2 regions of the Vreelandella sp. F11 genome follow, and region 2 is predicted to be linked to the other one. Evidence: predicted binding sites of a transcription regulator. Region 2 holds the regulator's gene; the other holds the start of a gene.
The links. Region 2 encodes sigma-54, which starts transcription at its own class of promoters, with help from an activator protein. Its sites were predicted from a motif close to TGGCACNNNNNTTGCTNT; they were not measured.
Positions count from the first base shown of each region.

Region 1: the regulator sigma-54 is predicted to act here: its motif matches at 2,952-2,969, upstream of ACFIOZ_RS06850 (HAD-IIB family hydrolase).

Region 1 is NZ_CP170448.1:1,507,395-1,515,350, forward strand. It holds gene ACFIOZ_RS06835 (FlgO family outer membrane protein) at 63-653, opposite strand; gene ACFIOZ_RS06840 (hypothetical protein) at 658-1,323, opposite strand; gene ACFIOZ_RS06845 (OmpA family protein) at 1,625-2,629, shown strand; gene ACFIOZ_RS06850 (HAD-IIB family hydrolase) at 3,069-4,031, shown strand; gene ACFIOZ_RS06855 (glycosyl transferase) at 4,078-5,298, shown strand; gene ACFIOZ_RS06860 (methyl-accepting chemotaxis protein) at 5,423-7,036, opposite strand; gene htc2 (methyl-accepting chemotaxis protein Htc2) at 7,186-7,956, opposite strand, start outside.
Region 2 is NZ_CP170448.1:1,848,694-1,856,649, forward strand. It holds gene tldD (metalloprotease TldD) at 1-529, shown strand, start outside; gene yjgA (ribosome biogenesis factor YjgA) at 553-1,074, opposite strand; gene pmbA (metalloprotease PmbA) at 1,199-2,539, shown strand; gene ACFIOZ_RS08310 (HPr family phosphocarrier protein) at 2,558-2,827, opposite strand; gene rapZ (RNase adapter RapZ) at 2,873-3,805, opposite strand; gene ACFIOZ_RS08320 (PTS sugar transporter subunit IIA) at 3,897-4,367, opposite strand; gene hpf (ribosome hibernation-promoting factor, HPF/YfiA family) at 4,372-4,680, opposite strand; gene ACFIOZ_RS08330 (RNA polymerase factor sigma-54) at 4,779-6,194, opposite strand; gene lptB (LPS export ABC transporter ATP-binding protein) at 6,359-7,108, opposite strand; gene lptA (lipopolysaccharide transport periplasmic protein LptA) at 7,120-7,614, opposite strand; gene lptC (LPS export ABC transporter periplasmic protein LptC) at 7,611-7,956, opposite strand, start outside.

The DNA of each region.
Region 1 (7,956 bases), 340 kb from region 2:
GTTAAAAATACCAAGCAGCCAATAACACTACTGGCTGTATAGTAGGGGCACGCTAGGGAGTATCACCACCCCCCTTGGCCCTCTAACAAGCTGCGGGTGTTGTTATTGAGCGGCAGCCGGAAATCGGCGCTGCCGAGTACCATCGCATCACCTGCACGCACGACCCGAGCACTTACATAGACGTAGTCCTGACCCTGAGCATAGGTGCCCATTAAAATTGAGCGGGCGTTGTGCTGAGCGGTTAAACGCTGAACTTGCCGTGAAAGAATCAGTTCCCCCACGCTCTCTTCGATAAACATGCTGTCGCGCATTTTGACTTCGCGTACCTGCATACCCTGGCGAGCCAGTGCTGAGGCCATAATTTCAGAGCTGATACGCCCAAGCGTAGATGACTGACTTAGATTGTCGATGCTCACAAAGGTGGCAGCAATCATGGGGCTATAGCGCGTGAGCTCTGGGTTGCTGGCAACCATCTGTTCAGCAGCGGCATGAACCAATTCGGAGAGATCGGGTTCCGGTTCGACCGCTCGGTTGTTAGCATTACCCAGCGTACTGCAGCCAGCCAATAAAAGTAGCGCCATAACCATGGCCACTCCACGGGCAGCATGGTTGATAGAGCGAGCGCGCCAAGTAGCTAAAAGTGTCATCAGCATGAAGTTACCACGTATCAGTAAGGGGAACGGAGGGTGTGGTAGGTGCCTGAGGCACACGGTGAGGGGCATATTGACGACGATCACCGGCATTGATGTAGTAAATGTTGGATGAAGAGTAGAGAATTCGTTCGCCATCGATGATTTGTGTGGTCACGATGATCTCTTCGTCACCGGTGTGCGTCCAGCTGCCGCTGGTGGTATCGGCAAGCATGCCTGCTGGGATTAACCCAAGAGCAGGTTCGGCCCACTGGTTATAGGGAATGGTGGCCACGGCGATACCCGCGGTGAGAGCGGTAAAAGCACCGACGGGGGGGCGGATAAAACCACGATCTCGGTGTTCGACGACTTCTACATCAAAGGTAATGTTGGCACTGTTCGCAGTCGGGACGGTGGTGAGGTTTGCGCCCCGTGAGACCAGCTCGCTGGTCAGTAGCGCGCGAAAGCCGCGGCCAAATTCACCGCCGCTGTAGGCGTGCAGTGCTTCACTGTTGGGCTCGCTAATGTGCAAGTCGCGATTGCGAACACGCTCGCGTTGCAAAATGCTGGTAGCTTCATGGCGGGCCAGCACATCCCAGTGGTGAGCAGCCTGCATACGCTGCTGTTCAGTATAGGGGTAGGTCGTGGCGATCGGCGCTTGAGAGGTGTTGGCATAAAAGCAGCCGCTGAGCATTAAGCTTGCCAGCCCCAAGCTTACAGGGCGAATGCAAATGGATAATGGAAATAATTTGGGACGAGTACGCACCTGCTGGTTCCTTTTTCGCTACAAAACGGCTTTTGATAGACTGTTCGCCATGCTTAGCTTGCCACGCCTAATTCGACGTACTTTGTTCAGCGTACTTAATTTTGACGTACCTAGCTCTATGTGACTAATTATAAGCACTTGATTGGGCATGACTAGCTGGATAAGCCTAGTTCGTCATATTTAGCTAGATCGGCCACGAGGTTAAAAACTTTAATGAGCGATAATACCAATGCTTGAAGATCATCGCGGCGGCCCGCGCCACGATTCGTTAATGTCGGCCTATTATGAAAGTGATAGTGGTAGTGGTTGGATGATCAGCTATCTCGATATCATGACCTTGTTGGTGGCTCTCTTTGTGGTCATTATCGCCGCTGCTGGGCCGATTATCCCTCAGTTGAACCAGGCGGAAAGTGTGAGTGAGGACGCTGTCACATTATCGTCTACTTTGGGAGTACCCTTGCCTGACTCTTTGGCTCAAGTAAATCAGGAGCGTGCGAGCATCCCTGGGTGGAGTGGGGCAGGGTTGAGTCCCATGGCCGTTAGTGCAGCACTCGGTGTGGCTGGCTTGCCAACATTGGCTGATCTTCCACGACGCGTCAGTGTCGGTGTTCCACCGCTTTTGGCAGCACCACTGCCGCCCGCTGAGCCGATTATTACTTTACCAAAACTATTGATGCCCGCGGGCAGCGATGATTTTACATCCCCCTTAGCTGACTACATGGTGGTGTTGACTGACCGTCCCCCGGTGAATGTAGAAGCAGTGAGCGATGAGTCAGTCTCGGGGGCACTTGCGCTAAATCAGGCGCTTTCAGAACGCGTAGAAGAGTCTGCCTATCTGCCCGATCTTGAAGGGGTTGAAGTCTCACGGGTGGCCGAGGGGATCAGCCTTCGTGTGCAGGATCAACTGCTGTTTCCTTCGGCAACGGCTGAACTAACCGATGACGGGTCATCACTAGTGGGCAGTTTGCTGGAAACTATTCAGCGCTATGATGGCGAAGTGTGGGTTGAGGGCCATTCTGATAGCCAGACGATTAGTACCGATGAGTTCTCGTCTAACTGGGCATTATCTAGCGCCCGCGCGATTGCCATTGTGGAAGCACTGGAGGCCGCGGGAGTCGATGCCGAGCGACTACGCGCCGTAGGACTGGCGGCCACAAAGCCACTTGAAAGCAATGCTACTGCGGAAGGCCGTGCGCGTAACCGGCGGGTTGAGGTGGTGATTCACGTCGAGTAACCCATATTGATGTACCTCCATAGCCATCAAATAAAAAAGCCCGCCGGGGGAGGCGGGCATCAAAGGGCTTGGCTCACTGCAGCCCACTGGCATCAGGTGAGGGGTGTACAGGATCACCAGTGGGTACAATTTCAGTATAGCTATTTATGAGGCGTTGCCAAGGGCTGTAACGTTTTTTTATCGCTTTATTTTCTCTTCTTTGATCTCTCCTGCACTTATTTGGTGCACTTAGGCTGCCTCTTTTTGGTGCTTGAGAATATTCGGGGTTATTTATCCCTTAAAAGGGCCTGTAACCCCCTGTTGAGTTGACACTTCTCTTTTTTGGCTTATGAATTGCTATGCTTTCTATAGTCGACACTGGCTAGCTATAGCTATAGCTATTGAGGTGTTTGAGACATGACGTTTTAACGAAATGTTAAGGCCGAAGAGAGGAAGTGCCATGCCTGAATCCGCCCGTCTTTCCCCATCAACGCTTTCGGCAGCGTCAACCCCTTCAGTTGATCCCGCTCTGCAGCCACGGCTAATAGTGACCGATTTGGATGGTTCGCTGCTCGATCACCACAGTTACGATTTCAGCCCCGCTGCTCCCTGGCTTGCCCGCTTAAAGCAGATGGGGGTGCCGGTGATTCCGGTAACCAGTAAAACCCGTGCCGAATTGATACCACTGCGCGAAGCTTTAGGCCTCACGGCAACCCCCTTTATTGCGGAAAACGGTGCGGTGATTGGGCTGCCGCCAGGCTGGTGTCATGCACGCTTAGACCGCCCAGGAAGTGGTCGTGATGGCGTCGTTATCAAACATCCAGGTGTGGATATTGGCTTTATTCGTGCTCGACTGAAAGTGTGGCGAGAGCGTCTAAATATTCGCTTTACCCGCATGGGTGAGCTAAGTGTGCCAGAGGTGATGGAGCTTACCGGGCTTGACGCGGTTCGCGCCCGGGATGCACGGCAGCGTGAAGGCAGTGAGCCTTTGCTGTGGCATGACAGCGAGGTGGCGCTGGCCTCGTTTCGCGCCGCTCTGGAAGGAGATGGTCTACAGCTTACTCAAGGCGGACGTTTTTGGCATGTGATGGGACTCTCCGCGGATAAAGGCAGTGCCGTCGAGTGGCTGGTTAAACGTTTTACGGCATTGAGGGGGCGAACGCCTATTTCGCTAGGATTGGGGGATGGGCCAAACGATATCACTATGCTTGAAGCCGTCGATCAAGCGGTCGTCATCCGTGGTTGCCACGAACTAGCCGTAGAGCCCCACAACGCTTCCCTCTATCGCACGGACGCAACAGGGCCGACCGGCTGGGCTGAGGGGGTGGCCTACTGGTGGGGGCGAGATGACCGCCGTTTAGCGACGGCGGAGAAAGGGGCTACTGTGTTCTCGGGATCCAGTTCTTTGAGTACAGCTCTTTAAATGTAGCTCTTTAAATACAGCTCTTTGAATCCAGGGAGGTAAGCGCATGAGTGACTTTCATCAAAATGGAATTATTACCGATTTTCACAACCTAACCCGGCGCTCGGTGGAGGCGCTTGAACAGGAACTGTGCCAGTTTGCTCGACGACGCCCCATGGGACTGATTCTGCCGTCGCTGTTTTCGGAGCTGGAAGGGCCCGCACTGTCGGCGATCGTCGATGAGCTGGTGAAAGTCCCCTATCTCAATGAAATCGTCATTGGCTTGGATCGAGCCGATCGCGAGCAGTTTTTACATGCTCGGGAGTTTTTCTCACGGCTGCCTCAGCACACGCGCATCTTATGGAACGACGGTCCACGGCTGCGTGCCCTGGATGCGGAGCTGGAAGAGCACGGTTTAGGCGCGCTAGAACCTGGTAAAGGGCGCAATGTGTGGTACTGCGCTGGCTATATGCTGTCATCAGGGCGATCAAAAGTAGTGGGTCTGCATGATTGCGATATTTTGACCTATGAGCGGGGGCTGCTGGCACGCTTGATGTATCCGGTGGCACATCCCAATTTTAACTACAGTTTCTGCAAAGGCTATTACCCGCGCATTGCCGAGGGCAAGCTGAATGGCCGCGTCTCTAGGCTGTTGGTGACGCCGCTACTGCGGGCGCTTAAAACGGTCTGCGGGCCGATGCCGTACCTCGATTACCTGGATAGCTTTCGTTATCCACTCTCGGGAGAGTTTGCGATGCGTAGCGAAGTACTTGAGGGAATTCGTATGCCGGCAGACTGGGGCCTGGAGATAGGTGTGTTATCAGAATTACAGCGTAACTACTCACTGCGCCAGCTGTGTCAGGTAGATATTGCCGATGCCTATGACCACAAGCACCAGCCGGTTAGCGAAGATGACCCAGACAGTGGTTTGAACCGCATGAGCCTGGATATTTCAAAAGCCCTCTACCGTAAATTAGCTACCCAGGGGGTGACGTTTAGCAGCGAAGACTTCCGCACGCTCAAAGCTACCTACTATCGTTTCGCGCTGGATTTGATAGAAGCCTATGACCACGATGCGACGATGAATGGCCTGAGCCTTGACCGTCACAGTGAAGAGCAAGCCGTGGAGCTGTTTGCCAGTAACCTGCTCGAAGCAGGCAATCTGTTTATAGATAACCCTCGCGAGCGGCCTTTTATTCCTAGCTGGAATCGGGTGCAGGCTGCGGTACCGGATCTGCTCACACGCATGCACGAGGCGGTCGAACTGGATAATCAGGGAAAAGTTTAACGGCGCTGGTTATTAATTAATCATTTCTTGCGCAAAGCGTTTTATCCAGTTAAAAGGCCAGCTGCCCTAGGGGGAGCTGGCCTTTTCTTAGCCCTTGATGTTTAACACTTGGCTTTTGCTAGTGCTAAAAATCGCTGTGCTGGTGAGCGACCCGCGGGGCAGGAGAGGAGGCGGGCAGTGTATGTGTATGCTCCATGCTCTGGTTAATACGGAAGTGGGCTACCAGTTGGCGAAGCTCGGCGCTGAGCTGCGCGAGGGCTTGGGTGGCGTGATTGCTCTCTTGCACCAAACCGGCATTTTGCTGAGTCATTTGATCCATTTGGGTTACCGCCTGGTTGACCTGCTCAATGCCGCTGCTCTGCTCAATGGTGGCCGCAGAAATTTCCTGAACCAGTGTGCTGAGCTGTTTGATGTCATCGACCATCCCATTGATCACATCCCCGGTGTCACTCACTTGGCGGCTGCCTTCCGTCACTTTGCTGTCAGACGCTTCGATTAAGGTTTTGATCTCCTGGGCGGCGGCGGCCGAGCGGCTGGCCAGTTGGCGAACCTCATTGGCGACAACGGCAAAACCACGCCCCTGTTCGCCGGCGCGTGCAGCTTCCACTGAGGCGTTAAGGGCCAGGATGTTGGTTTGGAAAGCAATGCCGTCAATGGTGTTAACGATACTGCTCATTTGTGTGGCGCTTTCGTTAATCGTCGCCATGGTGGAGATCACCGTTGCCATAGAGTCACTACCGCGCTGAGCGCTTTCAGCGGTGCGCGTGGCAAGCGTACGGGCGTGATCGGCGTGCTCGGCATTTTGCTTAACCGTAGCGGTGAGCTGCTCCATACTCGAAGCGGTTTCGGCCAACGAGGCAGCCTGCTCTTCGGTACGGGTGGAAAGCTCTTCATTAACACCTACAATCTGATTTACGCCGCTGTTAACCTGATTCGCCCCTTGGTGAATGTCGCCAATCGTATGGGCCAGGGTTTCACGCATACGGTTAATATCAAAGAGTAGACTCTGCTGATCATTCGCCGAAAGCTGAGTGGTTTGGGTTAGGTCGCCATCAGCGATATGCCGTACTACGCTAGCGGCATAGCGCGGGTCGCCCCCCAACCGGCGTGCGACATCACGAATGACCAAGCCCATCAACAGCGTTACCGGGAGACCAATGATCAGCAGTATGACGACCGAACGAATCAAACCGGCAATAAACGCTTCATTAATATCGTCCACATAAACGCCTGCCGCGAGCGACCACTGCCACTCAGGAAGGTAGGCCACGTAACTGATTTTCGGTACCTGCTCATCCCCGGTAATGCGGCGGGAGTAGTAGTCAACGTGCCCACCACCGGCTTTGGCTGCCTCTCTAAAAGCGGCGTAAAGATCCATGCCGCTAGCATCCTTGTACGCGCTCATGTCTTCACCGCGAGGGCGATTAGGGTGGGAGACAATCTTTAGATCGTCATCAAAGGAGAAAATATACTCCCCGCCGCCAAAGCTTACGCTGGACATATTATCGATAGCGCGCTGCTGGGCTTCTTCCAGGCCAAGCTCTCCGGCGGCTACCCGTTCTTGCAAAGCTGCAAGCTGTCCATGAACGCTTTCCACCACATACTGGATGCTGTCGCGTCGTTCGCTCTCGATCGTCTGGCGATTTTCCCAGGCTAACCAGCCAACCAAGAGCAGCATGGCAATCCAGATAATGCCCAGTGTTCCCCAGAGTTTTTGTGTCGTCGTTAAGCGTGTCATGTTTTTCCTAGCCGATGAAAGTAAGCAACGTTGCTTCTTATCGGCTTAAGGCGCTAATACCTTAGCGAAATTTAAAGTAAATGCCGCCGCGGCAAAATCGCTTGCCGCGGCGGCATAACCCTATGTTGTTTCGCTAGTGAGAACAGGCGTTAAAAATCGCTGTGCTGATGAGTTGCTCTTGGGGCGGGCGAGGAGGCGGGTAAGGCCTGGGTATGCTCCATGTTCTGTTGGTTAATGCGGAAGTGGGCAACCAGTTGACGCAGCTGGGCGCTGAGCTGTGCAAGGGTTTGGGTGGCGTGGTTGCTCTCTTGTACCAGGCTGGCATTTTGCTGGGTCATTTGATCCATTTGGGTTACCGCCTGATTGACCTGCTCAATACCGCTGCTCTGCTCAATGGTGGCCGCAGAAATTTCCTGAACCAGGGTGCTGAGCTGTTTGATGTCATCGACCATGCCATTGATCACATCCCCGGTATCACGCACTTGACGGCTGCCTTCCACCACTTTGCTATCCGACGCTTCGATCAAGGTTTTGATCTCTTGGGCGGCGGCGGCTGAACGGCTGGCTAGTTGGCGAACCTCATTGGCTACAACGGCAAACCCACGCCCTTGATCGCCGGCTCTTGCGGCTTCCACAGAAGCATTAAGGGCCAAAATGTTGGTTTGAAAGGCAATGCCATCAATGGTGTTAACGATACTGCTCATCTGGGTGGCGCTTTCGTTTATTGTGGCCATGGTTGTAATTACTGTCGACATTGAGTCACTGCCGCGCTGGGCACTATCCGCCGCTCGGGTGGCAAGCGTACGGGCGTGATCGGCGTGCTCGGCATTTTGCTTAACCGTGGCGGTGAGCTGCTCCATGCTTGAAGCGGTTTCGGCCAATGAAGCAGCCTGCTCCTCGGTGCGGGTGGAGAGCTCTTC
Region 2 (7,956 bases):
CTCCATGAGCGTGGATGACGAAGGCACCCCAGGACAATATACGCCGCTTATCGAAGACGGCATTTTGACCGGCTATATGCAGGACAAGCTCAATGCCCGGCTAATGGGTATGGCGCCCACTGGCAACGCGCGACGCGAATCCTTTGCGCACTTACCCATGCCGCGTATGACCAATACGGTCATGCTAGCGGGCCAGGATGAACCTAGCGATATTATTAAGAGCGTTAAGCGCGGTATTTACGCGGTGAGCTTTGGTGGAGGGCAGGTGGATATCACCTCGGGCAAATTTGTCTTCTCCGCCAGCGAAGCCTACCTAATTGAAGATGGTAAGGTGACGGCGCCAGTGAAAGGGGCCACCTTGATTGGGAACGGGCCGGAAGCGATGCAGCGTGTCTCCATGATTGGCCACGATATGGCGCTGGATACCGGCATCGGTGTGTGTGGCAAAGAGGGGCAGGGTGTGCCAGTAGGTGTCGGCCAGCCCACCCTGAAATTGGATGAGCTGACCGTCGGCGGTACTCAGTCTTGAAGGGCGGTCTTAATGAGCCGCCTTTAAAGAGAGAGGGTTTCGCGCAGGTGTTTGAATAGCTTGCGCGAGCTGGTGGGTGGTTTGCCCTGCTCGCGTTCCCGCTGGGCGTTGCGAATCAATTGACGCAGGGTCTGGCGGTCGGCATCGGGGTGCTCCGCCATAAACAGGTCGACAGCAGGATCGCCCTCATCAATTAAGCGTTCCCGCCATTTTTCCAGGCGGTGAAACGCGTGGTCGCGCTGCTCCTGCTCTTGGTCGATGGAATCGAACACGGCTTGAATGGCGGTGAGATCCTCTTTACGGATTAACTTGCCGACATACTGCATATGGCGACGGCGACCTTCGTGGGAGCGAATGCGCGCAGTTTCCTCGATAGCACGCAGCATATCGTCAGAGAGGGGGAAACGGGCGCGTTCCGCCGGTCGCATGGCGATTAAGGTTTCCCCAAGTGCCTGTAAGGCATGCATTTCGCGTTTGAGTTGCGACTTGCTAGGGCGTTCTTCCTGCTCTTCTGTTTCTACGGGATCGGGACGTTGCTTACGCATAGTGTGACTCACAGACAAGATTCGTGGCGGGATTATACCAGCTGCGAGTACAACATTGATTCACCGAAGAGACTCTCTTGAAAGACATTCAGTTGAGAGACATTCGGTTGAAAAAGGAGGCCGTATGGCACAGGCATTTGATGCAACCGCGCAGCAGTCGCTTTTGACCGCCCGAGCCGAAGAGGCGCTAGCACTGGCGAAGCGCTTGGGCGCTGATGCTGCCGAAGTGGGTGCAAGCGTTGATCAGGGCATCGGCATTAGCGTGCGCCTTGGCGAAGTTGAAACGGTTGAGTTATCCCGCGACCAGGGCATAGCCGTCACGCTTTACGTGGGCCAGCGTAAAGGCAGCGCTTCTTCCACTGATGCCAGTAGTGCCTCGATTCAGGCCGCCGTAGAGAAAGCGCTCTCGATTGCCCGCTATACCGGTGAAGATAAGGCCGCAGGGCTGGCCGATGCCGCGCTGATGGCCACCGAGCTGCCCGATCTTAAAGTGCACTACCCCTGGGCGCTCACTACGGACGAGGCGATCGAGCTGGCGCTTGCCTGTGAGCAGGCGGGGCGTGACGTAGAAGGTATCTCCCAGTCAGATGGCGCGTCTCTTTCCAGTGGCGAAGGGGTGCGCGTTTATGCCAATAGCCACGGCTTTTTAGGTACCCAAAAGGGCAGTAGCCACTCACTTTCGTGCATGCTGATAGCTCAAGACGCCAGCGGTATGCAGCGCGACTACGACTACACTTCTGCCCGCGACCCCAAGGCGCTGCGTGACCCCGCGGAGGTAGGGCGCGAAGCCGCAGTTCGCACGCTGCGCAGGCTTGGCGCTAAACGCCCACCCACGGGCACCTTCCCGGTGCTGTTTGACCCCTCGCTGGCCAGCGGGTTAATCGGTCACCTTCTCAGTGGATTGGCTGGTGGTGCGCTCTACCGTCAGGCCTCGTTTTTGTGTGACCGGCTCGGCACACCGCTGTTTCCGGACTGGTTTAGCCTAGAAGAGCGACCGATGGAAATTGGCGCCATGGCCAGCTCGCCGTTTGATGGTGAGGGCGTGCAAACGCGTAATAATCGCTTTATCGACCAGGGACGCATTGCCAGCTATATGCTCTCTTCCTACAGTGCTCGTCGCCTTGGCATGCATACCACTGGCAATGCCGGAGGAGCGCGTAATGTGCGTTTGGCGGCGCCACTGCAATCACGCGAAAGTCTGCTGCAGGAGATGGGGCGGGGGATTTGGGTGACGGAACTGATGGGGCAGGGCGTCAACGGCGTCACCGGCGATTACTCCCGGGGGGCCGCAGGCTTTTGGATCGAAAACGGGAAGGTGCAGTACCCCGTTGAAGAGTTCACCATTGCCGGTAACCTGGAGCGGATGTTCACTGGCCTCGTCGGCATTGGTGATGACACCGATACCCGCGGCAGTGTTCACACGGGTAGCTGGTTGATTGATGCCATGACCGTGGCGGGGGACTAGCAAGCACAAGCTATACGGCTACTGATCCTCCTCAAAGCGGGCGTCGAACAGCGCTTGAATCGCTTCAAGCGCCTGTTCGGCATCATCGCCTTCGGCATTGATCTTCAGCTCTGTACCGCAAGGGGCTGCCAGCATCAGCAACGACATGATGTTGGCGGCGTCAGCGACCTGATTCTGCTTGTAAACATGTATTTTAGCCGAAAACTGTTGACCGCATTTGACCAGTTTTGTCGCCGCGCGAGCGTGTAGCCCGCGTTGATTGGTGAGTGTGAGTGTTCGTTCTGGCACCCTGGTTCCTTTTCGCCGAGTGGTGTCATTAATGGATAGACGCGTTTAAGAGGTCTCTGGTCGCTCGTTAGTTGGAGCAGAGCTGACGAGGGTGGCGGCTGACTGCTTGCTTAAGGTGTAGTGTAACCCCAGCTCGCGGTGGCGCAGTTGTACTTCGCCCATGCAGGGAGCCAACTTTTCCGCTAACTTCTCGACCATGTAAACCGAACGGTGTTGGCCACCGGTGCAGCCAATCGCGATGGTCATGTAGCTACGCTGGCTATTTTGGTAAGCGGGTAGCCAACGCTCCAGCCAGCCCAGAATGTCATTGCTCATGGCGTCAACGATCGGGTAGCTGCTTAGAAAAGCCACAATGTCAGCGTCGCGACCTGTGAACTGGCGCAGCGTCGGATCCCAATAAGGGTTCGGCAGGCAGCGCACATCGAAAACCAAGTCAGCGTCTAACGGCACGCCGCGTTTGTAACCAAACGACTCGAGTGTCAGCGTAAGCTTATCGCTCCGCTGATGCGCGACCTGGTCGGTAATGCGACGGCGTAAATCGTGCACCGATAAACGAGATGTATCGATCAACAGATCGGCCAGATCGCGAATATCCTCCAGCGTCTCCTCTTCTTTGTTGATCGCCTCTTCCAGCGTCATCTCACTATCCCGGGTCAGCGGATGGCGTCGCCGAGTAGCGGAGTAGCGCTCGAGCAGTATGCGCGCATCGGTGGTCAGGTAGATAACCTGGAAGTCGATTTTACGCTGGCGTAGCTCTTCCAACAAAGCGGGCAGGCGCTCTAGCGCGCCTGGCAAATTACGGGCATCAATGCTGACCGCCAAATGGGTGCGGTCACCCTGGTCGCGTATTTCGTCCACCAGCGATCCCAGCAACATAGCGGGAAGGTTATCAATCGCGTAGTAGCCAAGATCTTCCAGCGCCTGCAGAGCGATGGATTTACCTGACCCGGAGCGGCCGCTAATGATCACCAGTTGCATAGAGTCTCTCTGCCTTGGCCATGCTGCATTTGAAGGGGGCGAGCCAAAAATAAACCTGCCGCGATGAGCCTCAAGCAGACTTTAAGATCGATTAGGCTGCTGATTGCTCACGAATTTTGGCGGTGATGAGCTCAAGAAGTTCACGTTGACTGGCCGTTTTACGCAGTTGCTGGCGTGTGTCCGCATCATTCATGATGGTGGCTACTTGGCCAAGCAGTGAGAGGTGCGTGTCATCTGCTTCTTCGGGCACCAGCAGAACAAACACCAGGTCTACCGGGTCGCCGTCGATAGCGTCGAAATCAATCGCTTCTGACAGTTTTAAAAAGCCAGCGATAGGGGCTGTGCAGTGGGGGCTACGCGCATGGGGGATAGCCACACCGTTACCAATACCCGTACTGCCCAAGCGCTCACGGCCGATTAAACGGCTAAACACTTCTTGGCTGTCCAGGCTGGGAATATTTTGGGCAATAAAGGTGCTGTAAAACTCCAGCACCCTTTTTTTGCTGCCCCCGGGTACGTCAAACAGAACGCGTTCCGGGGGGAGTATGGTTTCCAACGTCATTGAATTAACGCACGCCTGCGCCTTGGGCGCGAGCTTGTGCTTTTTCCTTATGTTTAACGAGTTGACGGTCGATTTTGTCCGCTAGGGCATCGATAGCGGCGTACATATCACTGTCCATGGCTTCCGCATGTAAATCCGCGCCTGCGGCGTGCAGCGTACAGGCGGCCTGCTGGCGCTCTTTCTCCACTGATAAGGTGACTTGCACCGTGGTTATATTGTCGTAGTGGCGCTCTACACGCTCAAGTTTTTCGTTGACATAGTCACGCAAGGCGTCAGTCAGTTCTACGTGATGACCAGTGATATTAACTTGCATTGACGTACTCCTTATCCATCGGACTGTACTTCGATTGTAACCCTTTTTGCCGCGTTGCAAAGCCCTTGTCGAGAGTTTCCCTTAAACGGCATCAGGGTCTAGCGTAAACGGCGCCGTTCGCTGGAGGAGGGGATGCCCATGGCTTCGCGGTATTTAGCCACCGTGCGACGCGCTACCTGCACCCCCCCTTCGCCTAATAGCGTGACTAAGCGGCTGTCAGAAAGCGGTTTGCCAGGGGGCTCCTCTTGAATGAGTTTTTTGAGCCGCGCGCGGATGGCGGTACTGGAGTGGCTGTCGCCATCCTGGCTGCTCACTTGGCTGGAGAAAAAGTACTTGAGCTCAAATACACCGCGTGGGGTATGAATATATTTCTGCGTCGTTACCCGTGAGATAGTCGATTCGTGCATCTCAACGGCTTCAGCGATATCTGCCAGTATCAGCGGCTTCATGGCCTCTTCGCCGTGCTCTAAAAAGCCAATCTGACGGGTGATGATTTCACGACCCACCCGCAGCAGCGTATCGTTACGGCTGGAGAGACTCTTGATCAGCCAGCGCGCTTCCTGGAGGTGCTCTTTGAGAAACTGGTTGTCATCGCTTTTGTCCGCACGCTTAATCAGGCTGGCGTAGTCGGGCTGAATACGCAGCCGTGGTAGGGCCTCAGGGTTGAGCTCCAAATGCCAGCCTTCGTTATCGTGGCGGACGACTAGGTCGGGGGTCACATAGCTGTCGTCGGTGTCGCCGTAGGCGCTGCCTGGGCGAGGATCCAGGCTGCGAATCAGTAGAATGACATCGGCCAACTGTTCGTCGTCGAGCCCTAGGCGGCGTTTCAGCAGGCGCATGTCATCCTTGCCGAGCGCTTCAAGAAACTGACGCACTAGGCGGCGGGCGGGTACCAGCAGCGGCGTATCGTCGGGAAGAGCGGCAAGCTGCAGCATTAGGCATTCACGCAAGTCGCGGGCAAATATGCCGGTTGGCTCAAACTGCTGCAGCTTAAGCAGTGTGGTTTCCACTTCCCGCTGACTAAGCCCATCAATACCCTGGGCTCGTAGGCCTTCACGGATATCGTTAAGTGGCTGAGTCAGGTAGCCGTTTGCATCTAGTGCGTCGATTAGGCTCTCCGCGACAAGCTGCTCGCGGGCGCTGAAGTCGGTCATGGCAAGTTGCCACAGCAGGTGCCCATGTAGGCTCTGTCCGGCCGCTTGGCGTTCAAAATCGGGGCCTTCGCTGCTGCTACCTCCCTGGCTACCCATATCTTGATAGGTATCGGACCAGTCGCTATCTACCGAGAGCTCCGTAGGGATGCTCTCTGACCACTCTTCTTCCTTAGGCTCGCTGACAGCCTGCTCACTAAATTCATCCTCCTGCTCCAGCATGGGATTGGCATCTAGAGCCTGCTGAATTTCTTGACGAAGATCCAGCGTCGAGAGTTGCAACAGCGCAATCGCTTGTTGCAACTGGGGCGTCATGGTCAGCTGTGTGCCGATACGCAGTTGGAGAGAAGCTTTCATGACCATCTGAGAACCACTCGTTAATCAGAAGGCTCCACACTAGTGCGAGTGAGTGCCTGGTGCAAGTGCAATAAGCATGCCATTGGTAGTAAAGTTGTTGCAGAGCGCTATTTACAGAGCCAAAAAATAGGTTTATGGGCAGGTGGTGATTGTAGGCACAGTTGATTAGTTTAAAGGCGAAAATCAGCACCCAGATATACGTCTCTGACCTTCTGATTATCGAGAATGGCACTTGGTGAGCCGCTGGCAATGATTTGCCCATCACCGACGATATACGCAATATCGCAAATATCCAGGGTTTCACGCACGTTGTGGTCGGTGATCAGTACACCGATATGGCGCTGCTTCAACGCACGGATGATGGTTTTAATCTCGCCTACCGAAATGGGGTCTACGCCCGCAAAGGGCTCATCCAGTAAAATAAAAGCGGGTTCGGTGGCGAGCGAGCGGGCTATTTCGACTCGCCTGCGCTCACCGCCTGAAAGGCTCATGCCTAGATTGTCGCGAATATGAGTGATATGAAAGTCTTCGAGCAGCGCTTCCAGGCGCTGCTCCCGCTCGCTGCGATTAAGCTCTTTGCGGGTTTCGAGGATTGCCATAATATTATCGGCAACCGAAAGTTTGCGGAAAATAGACGCCTCTTGAGGGAGGTAGCCGATGCCCGCCGCGGCGCGTTCGTGCATGGGGGCGCGGGTTAAGTCCACATCATCGATGCCTACTTTGCCAGCATCGGATTTTACCAGCCCGACAATCATATAGAACGAGGTGGTTTTGCCTGCACCATTCGGGCCAAGTAGGCCCACAACGCTGCCTTGGCAGATCTCTAGGTTAATATCTTTAACCACCCGACGCCGTTTGTAGCTTTTAGCCAGGTGGTGGGCATAAAGGGTTTTGATCGGCGCAGTGTCAGCAGTGGCCACAGCTTGGCTCCCTATTGTTCAGGCTGAAGGGTCATTCGAATGCGCTGGGGCTCGCTGCCGTCAACGTCAGAGCGTGCTTGAATCACTTCACGGTCAATAAAATACTCAAGACGCCCGCCGGTAAATTTATCCTCTTGTTGGGTCAATTCGGCTTGGTCAATCAACTCGACGCGGCGTTCCGCAACGTGATAAATGATCCGCCGTGCCCAACCCTCGGTGGGGCCGTCCTGGCCTTCACCCTGATGGCGCAGATAGGCGCGCTCACCGGTGGCTGTTGCTGTTGAGAGCTCACCAGCCTCGTTACGTTTGATCTCTACCCGCTCGCCCTGCAGCTGCATTTCGCCCTGGCGAATGTCCACGTCTCCACTATAAACGGCGGTACCCGCCCGTTGGTCGAGATCCAAGCGGTCGGCCTCTACTTCAATAGGCGCCTGCTGTGAGGTTTGGGCCAGCGCTGTTAGCGGCATCGCGAGCGCAAAAAGGGCGGTGTAAACAAGTGCTTTCATGGCGACTCCTCTCTAGATTGCTTGGCCGGGGGGTGTGTACCGCGTACATTATCCGTTAGGCGAACCCGGCTATCGTTAAGCCACACGTCCATACGTGAAGCACTCATTTGCTGGGGCGGTTGCTGCAGCATGACCGGTGTATCACTCCAGGCATGCTGAGTTACCCCATCATAATGCAATAGCTCGGTATCTAGCTGCCAACCTTCATCGGGTGCTATCAAACGTGCCGAGCCTGACAGCAGCAGCGACTGGGTGGCGGTATTGAGCGTGCCTACATCCGCGCTAGCCAGCCATTGACGATCCTCATTGTCGTAAAGCAGCGCTTCGGGCTCTTCTGTCCAG